DNA from 2 places in the Spirillospora sp. NPDC048824 genome. Region 1 is predicted to be linked to the other one. Evidence: predicted binding sites of a transcription regulator. Region 1 holds the regulator's gene; the other holds the start of a gene.
What was found. The regulator HrcA, encoded in region 1, represses chaperone genes, less so after heat shock. The targets are predictions, from matches to a motif close to TTGGCACTCTCNNNNNGAGAGTGCCAA.
Positions count from the first base shown of each region.

Region 2: the regulator HrcA is predicted to act here: its motif matches at 2,130-2,156, upstream of groES (co-chaperone GroES).

Region 1 covers NZ_JBICUS010000004.1:366,798-370,515, forward strand. Annotated here, with positions in the region: gene hemW (radical SAM family heme chaperone HemW) at 1-456, shown strand, start outside; gene ACGFIS_RS10780 (DUF3097 domain-containing protein) at 458-1,273, opposite strand; gene hrcA (heat-inducible transcriptional repressor HrcA) at 1,501-2,514, shown strand; gene dnaJ (molecular chaperone DnaJ) at 2,515-3,648, shown strand.
Region 2 covers NZ_JBICUS010000007.1:75,587-79,304, reverse strand. Annotated here, with positions in the region: gene ACGFIS_RS15605 (hypothetical protein) at 1-185, opposite strand, end outside; gene ACGFIS_RS15600 (SAM-dependent methyltransferase) at 812-2,032, opposite strand; gene groES (co-chaperone GroES) at 2,275-2,586, shown strand; gene groL (chaperonin GroEL) at 2,672-3,718, shown strand, end outside.

The DNA of each region.
Region 1 (3,718 bases):
CGCTACCTGATCGCCGACGAGATGCTGGGCGCGCACGGCCTGCACTGGTACGAGATCTCCAACTGGGCCGCCGACCCCGGCGCCGCCTGCCGGCACAACATGCTCTATTGGACGGGCGCGGACTGGTGGGGCGTCGGACCCGGCGCGCACAGCCACGTCGGCGGAACCCGGTGGTGGAACGTCAAGCATCCCGCCGCGTACGCCGCACGTCTCGCGGAGGGGACCACCCCGGCGCACGCCAGGGAGGTCCTGGGCGGGGACGACCGGCGCATCGAGCGGATCATGCTCGAACTGCGGCTCGCCCAGGGCTGCCCCGCCGGGCTGCTGGACGGCGGGGCCGTCCGGCGGGCCATCGGCGACGGGCTGGTCGAAGCCGCGCCGTACGAGGAGGGCCGCGTGGTGCTCACCCTGCGCGGACGCCTTCTGGCGGACGCGGTCGTCCGCGATCTGACCTGATTCAGGGGGCCGTGACGAAGTCGATGAGTTCCTCGACGCGGCCCAGCAGGGCGGGTTCCAGGTCCGTGTAGCTGCTGACCGAGCCCAGGATCCGCTTCCAGGCCGCGCCCGTGTCGTCACCCCAGCCGAGTTCGGCGACGACGCCGTCCTTCCAGGGGATGCCGCGGGGGATGCGCGGCCAGGCCCGGATGCCGACGGACGCGGGCTTGACCGCCTCCCAGATGTCGATGAACGGATGTCCGGTGACCAGGACGTGCGGGGAGGAGATCCGGGCGGCGATCCGGGATTCCTTGGAGCCCTCCACGAGATGGTCGACGAGGACCCCGAGGCGGCGCTCCTCGTCCGGGCCGAACTCCTCGACGATGGCGGGCAGGTCGTCCACGCCTTCGAGGTACTCCACGACGACGCCCTCGACCCGCAGGTCGTGCCCCCAGATCTTCTCGACCAGCTCGGCGTCGTGGACGCCCTCCACGTAGATGCGGCTCTCCTGCGCCACCTGGGCCCGCAGGCCCCCGACGGCGATCGAGCCGGACGCGGAACGCGCGGGCCCCCTGGGCGCGGCCTCGGGCCGCACGAGCGTCACGGGTTCGCCGTCGATGAGGAAGCCCGACTTCTCCAGCGGGAACACGCGCCGCTTGCCGAACCGGTCTTCGAGGGTGACGCCGAACTTGTCGCAGCCGACGACGGCGCCGCAGAAGCCGCTGCCGGGGTCCTCGGCGACCAGGCCGGGCTCCGCCGGGACCTCGGGGATCCGGCCCTTGCGGGGCCTGCGCCAGTCGCCTGCCAGCACGTCGTTTCCATATTTCTTACTCCGCACGGGTCCGCACATTAACCCGGTCGGACGCCCGCGCGCCGTCGTCCCTCGTCCCTCGGCGTGGCGGCGCCGTCCGATACGGGTAGGATCGCGCAGCCGTACGGGGGGTGTGCTCGGGCACTCCAGAGCGCCCCCGCGGGTCGTACACTTGGCACTCGGGAGTTATGAGTGCCAGCAACGCGGGGGCGGACGATCGGGGGCCCATGGACGGGGACGAAGGAGGTGACACGGTGCTGGACGACCGGAAACTCGCGGTCCTGCGCGCCATAGTCGAGGACTATGTCTCCACCAATGAGCCGGTGGGGTCCAAGGCGCTCGTGGACCGGCACAACCTCGGCGTGTCCTCCGCCACCATCCGCAACGACATGGCGGTGCTGGAGGAGCAGGGGTACATCGCCCAGCCGCACACCAGCGCCGGGCGCGTCCCCACCGACAAGGGCTACCGGCTGTTCGTCGACCGGCTGTCCACGATCAAGCCGCTGTCGGTCGCCGAGCGCCGCGCGATCGAGACGTTCCTGTCCGGCGCCTACGACCTCGACGACGTCGTCGGCCGGACGGTGCGGCTGCTCGCGCAGCTCACCCGGCAGGTCGCCGTCGTGCAGTACCCGTCGCTGACCCGCTCGTCGGTGCGGCACGTCGAACTGGTGCCCGTCGCCGAGGGCCGGCTGCTGCTCGTCCTGATCACGAACACCGGGCGGGTGGAGCAGCGGGTCATCGAGACCAGCGGCACCGTCTCCGAGGAATCGATCGGGCACCTGCGGGCGTTGCTCAACACGTGCCTGGACGGGCTCGGCCTCGGCGACGTCCCGACCGCGGTGGCGGACCTGCCCGAGAAGGTGGTCCAGGCGGACCGGCCGCTCGCGGCGGCGGTGCTGTCGGTGCTCCTGGAGACGCTCGTCGAAAAGCATGAAGAGAAGATCGTCTTCGCCGGTGCGGCCAACCTCGCCGCCGTGGACTTCTCGCCCAGCCTGCGGGAGGTTCTCGTCGCGCTCGAGGAGCAGGTCATCCTGATGCGGCTGCTCGGCGAGACCGGCGATTCCTCTACAGTTACGGTGCGGATCGGCACCGAGAACCCCGACCTGGGGCTCCGATCGACTTCGGTCGTCGCCGCCGACTACGGCGTGGGCGACCTCACACTGGCCCGGCTGGGTGTGCTCGGGCCTACACGCATGGATTACCCCAGCACGATGGGAGCGGTACGGGCAGTGGCACGCTACGTGGGACAGATCCTGGCGGGGTCGTAAGTGGCCAACGACTACTACGCGACCCTGGGCGTCCGGCGGGACGCCAGCGCCGACGAGGTCAAGAAGGCCTACCGCCGGCTCGCACGGGAACTCCACCCGGACGTCAACCCGGATCCGGAGACCCAGGACAGGTTCAAAGAGATCACCCAGGCGTACGAGGTGCTCTCCGACCCGAAGAAGCGCGAGATGTACGACCTCGGCGCGGACCCGTTCGCGTCCGCGTCCGCGGGCGGCGCCGGGGGATTCGGCGGCGCCGGGTTCCCGTTCAGCGACATCATGGACGCCTTCTTCGGCACGGCGGCCTCCCGGGGCCCGAGGTCGCGGGCGCGGCGCGGCCGCAACGCGACGCTGCGGGTGGAGCTCGACCTGAGCGAGACGGCGTTCGGCACGACCCGCGAGCTGTCCATCGACACCGCGGTCGCCTGCACGGCCTGCGAGGGGTCGGGCTGCGCGCCCGGCACCCACCCGGACACGTGTGAGACGTGCCACGGGCGCGGCGAGGTGCAGCAGGTGCAGCGCTCGTTCCTCGGCCAGGTCATGACGGCCCGGCCGTGCCCGGCGTGCGGCGGGTTCGGCTCGGTGATCCGCAACCCGTGCACGGAGTGCTCGGGCGACGGACGGGTCCGCACCCGGCGCACCGTCAAGGTCAAGATCCCGGCCGGTGTGGAGAACGGCATCCACATCCAGCTCGCCGGCGAGGGCGAGGTCGGTCCCGGCGGCGGCCCGCCCGGCGACCTGTTCCTGGAGATCGTGGAGAAGCCGCACCCGATCTTCGAGCGGGAGGGCGACGACCTGCACTGCACGGTCGAGATCCCGATGACGGCGGCTGCGCTCGGCACCAGCGTCACCATCGAGACCCTGGACGCCGCCGAGAGCGTCGACATCAAGCCCGGCACGCAGTCGGGGCAGGTCATCACGCTCTACAACCGGGGTGTGCGGCACCTGAACGAGAGCGGCCGCGGCGACCTGATGATCCACGTGAACGTGGAGACGCCGAACCGGCTCGACGAGGAGCAGGAGGAGCTGCTGCGGCAGCTCGCGGTGCTGCGCGGCGAGGAGCGTCCGCCCGGCAAGTTCGCGCCGGGGCAGCGCGGCATGTTCTCGCGGCTCAAGGACGTCTTCAACCAGCACTGAAGAGCAGTGGCGGCGGCCTACGACGAGGGCCGCCGCGGCGATCCGGAGCATGGCGGGTCAGGGGAGCACA
Region 2 (3,718 bases), on a different contig from region 1:
TCCCGCTCGCGGACCTCGCGGAGCAGCCACTCCATGCCTTCCAGCCGCTGGCGAATCTCGTCGAGGACCTGACCCTGTGAGCGCTGTTCATAGACGTGGTCCTGCGCCGCACGGGCGAGCAACTCCCGCATCCGATCCGAGACCGGTTGACCCCCCGTCTGCAGGAAGTTGTGATTCGTTTCCACCCGATGCTCCTTCGTGTGCCGGCGCGAGAAATGACGCACGGCAATGAATCTCTGGAGACGCCACTGTAGTGCGTGTGGACAGTGCCTATAACGGGTAGCAGAGAACGTAGCGAGTTCTGTGGAATGCACCGGTTATCCGGCTGGGGCGGATAGCGAATGATCCCCCGGGCGCGCGGGAATTTACCGCTTCGCGGCCATCGGGGAAGATCGTGGGGATGTGCTCGGCGACCGGGGCTGGACGGGACGGTGTCCGCCCGGTGTTCTGTCCGTACATCTCGTCCAACATCGGCAGTTCGCGAACACGGAATGAATACGCGGCGGCCGACACGTGTGCACGGGACGTGATGCCCCCCGGCGGGAATCGGGCCATTTTGATGACGCATTCGGGGGTGCCGAAGTCCCCCTCGCTGAACCTGCCTTGGTGTTTCCGCCGCAGCCGCCTCCGGCGAAACGATTCACCGGCCGCGTCATGTCCTTGCCGGGTGCCCGCAATCCATGGTGACCGCAATGCCGGAAAGCGCGAATGATTTGCACGGCCGTGGCGCGTCGCCCGCTTCCGCTTGGCGTTGCCCCGCCGCGGGGAAGATCTTTGGACTCGATCCGCGCCCGGCCCCGCTCCGGGCGGGTCAGCCCCTCGGGACGGGGTGGGTCAGGAGGGCGACCGGGTCGCGTCCCACGCGGGTGAGCACCAGCGTCAGCCCGGGGGCGCCGCGGGCCGCGCGGCGCCCGGCGAAGCCCAGGTCGCGGCGCAGGCGGTCGACGTCGATCGCCGAGCCGCGCTTCTTCACGGTGAGCACCCCTGTGCCGCGGCGGCGCAGTTCCGCGCGCAGGCGCTTGACCGAGAACGGCAGGACGTCCTCGACCTCGTAGGCCGACGCGAACGGCGTGGGGCGCAGCTCGTCGGACGTGACGTACGCGATGTGCGGGTCGGCCAGCCCGCCGCCCACCTGGTCTGCGACCTCACCGACGAGATGGGCGCGGATCACGGCGCCGTCGGGCTCGTACAGGTAACGGCCCCAGGCGCGCACGTCCGGGTCGTCATGGCCTTGGGGAGTGAGCGTCCACATCTGCGGATCGAGGTCGGAGGAGAGCAGGGTGGCTCGGCGGCGCACGTCCCCGGAGAGCGCGCCGAGCCACAGGGCCGCTTCCTTGACATCGCCGCCGAGCGAGACCCACTCTGCTTCGGCGCCGTCCGGGACGGCCTCATGCGGTATCCCCGGCGCGACCTTCACGCAGGCGGTGGGTACCCGGCGGGCCAGATCCAGGACGACGTCGAGTGGCGGCTCATAGGAGCGGGGGTCGAAGACCCGGCCTCGTGCAGTGCGCCGCCCAGGATCGGCGAACAGCGCATCGAAGCCGTCCGGGTTCTCTTCGGTCGCGTCCCCCACGCGTACGGAGGCGAGGTCGTCCAGCCCCAGGGCGGTGATGTTCGCCTTGGCCACCTCAGCGGTCAGCGGGTCGAGTTCCACACCTTCTCCGGCGAGGCCCTTCCGCGCACGTGCGATGAGGTCCGCTCCTATCCCGCACCCCAGTTCCAGCACACGCGCGCCGGGAAGACGGTCGGCGAACCGCCGGGCACGGTGTGAGGCCACGCTGGCGCGGGTCGACTGCTCCAGCCCCGTCTGGGTGAAGTACATGCGGCGGGCGTCGTCACCGAACTTGGCCCGGGCCCGCTCACGCAGCCGCACCTGGGTGAGCGCCGCCGAGACGAGCGCGGGGTCGTGCCGTTCGCGTAGCCGGGACGCGGTCGTGAGCAGCGCGTCCTCGCTCACGTCCAGACCGGACGTCTCGCTGAGCAGCGCCTGGCCCGCCGGTGACTCCAAAGCTCGGAACGACGCGATGTCCATGGTGGGAAAGTTAGCTTCCGGTGAACGGGGAGCGGCAGGTGCCGTGTGCGCCCGTGTCCGTGTTGACGGGGTACCGGGCACGGAATAGTCTCCATGACTGGCACTCTCCTAGCTAGAGTGCCAACACAGCGACAAGGTCGGTCTGGCACCCGCGACGGCAGGCCGGTCCAGGGTCGCCTCTCTGTCACATGTGCTGGCCGGTCCACCGTGGCCGGCCGAGGACCAATCGAAGGGGAGGTCAGATCGTGACGACCGCCACCAAGGTTGTTCTCAAGCCGCTTGAGGACCGTATCGTCGTCCAGCCGCTTGAGGCCGAGACCACCACCGCGTCGGGCCTGGTGATTCCGGACACCGCCAAGGAGAAGCCCCAGGAGGGCACCGTCCTTGCCGTTGGCCCGGGTCGCGTCGACGACAAGGGCGAGCGCGTCCCCGTCGACGTCAAGGTCGGCGAGGTCGTGCTCTACAGCAAGTACGGCGGCACCGAAGTCAAGTACAACAACGAGGACTACCTCGTCCTCTCGGCCCGCGACGTGCTCGCGGTCATCGAGAAGTAATCACCGAGACGTGATGCACCCGCCCCGGTCGGCGCCGCCTTCAGCGGGGCTGCCGGGGCGGATCGCGTGAAAGAGGAGTATCCGCATGGCGAAGATCCTGGAATTCGAGGAGGACGCTCGCCGGGCTCTTGAGCGCGGCGTCAACGCTCTCGCGGACGCCGTCAAGGTGACGATCGGCCCGCGCGGCCGCAACGTCGTCATCGACAAGAAGTTCGGCGCGCCGACGATCACCAACGACGGCGTGACCATCGCCCGCGAGGTGGAGCTGGAGGACCCCTACGAGAACCTCGGGGCCCAGCTCGCCAAGGAAGTGGCGACCAAGACCAACGACATCGCGGGCGACGGCACCACCACGGCGACCGTCCTCGCGCAGGCGATGGTCCGCGAAGGCACCCGCAACGTGGCGGCCGGCGCCTCGCCGCTCTCGCTGAAGCGCGGGATCGACGCGGCCGCCCAGTACGTGTCCGACCAGCTCCTCAAGTCGGCCCGCGAGGTCGAGGAGAAGGGCGAGATCGCGCACGTGGCGACCATCTCCGCGCAGGACCCGCAGATCGGCGAGCTGATCGCGGAGTCGTTCGAGAAGGTCGGCAAGGACGGTGTCATCACCGTCGAGGAGGCCCACACGATGGGCCTGGAGCTGGAGTTCACCGAGGGCCTCCAGTTCGACAAGGGGTACCTGTCGCCGCACATGGTGACCGACCCCGAGCGCATGGAGGCCGTCCTGGAGGACGCCTACGTGCTCATCGTGGACGGCAAGATCTCCAACGTGCAGGAGTTCCTGCCGCTGGCGGAGAAGGTCGCCCAGACCAAGAAGCCGCTGCTCGTGGTGGCCGAGGACGTCGAGGGCGAGGCCCTGGCGCTGCTGGTCGCCAACAAGATCCGCGGCACGTTCACGTCCGTCGCGGTCAAGGCGCCGGGCTTCGGCGACCGACGCAAGGCGATGCTGGGCGACATGGCCACCCTGACTGGCGGCCAGGTCGTCAGCGAGGCCATCGGCCTCAAGCTCGACTCGATCGGGCTGGAGGACCTCGGCCGCGCCCGCCGGATCACGGTCACCAAGGACGCCACCACCGTCGTCGACGGTGAGGGCTCCGCGGACGAGATCACCGCGCGGATCAACCAGATCAAGGTG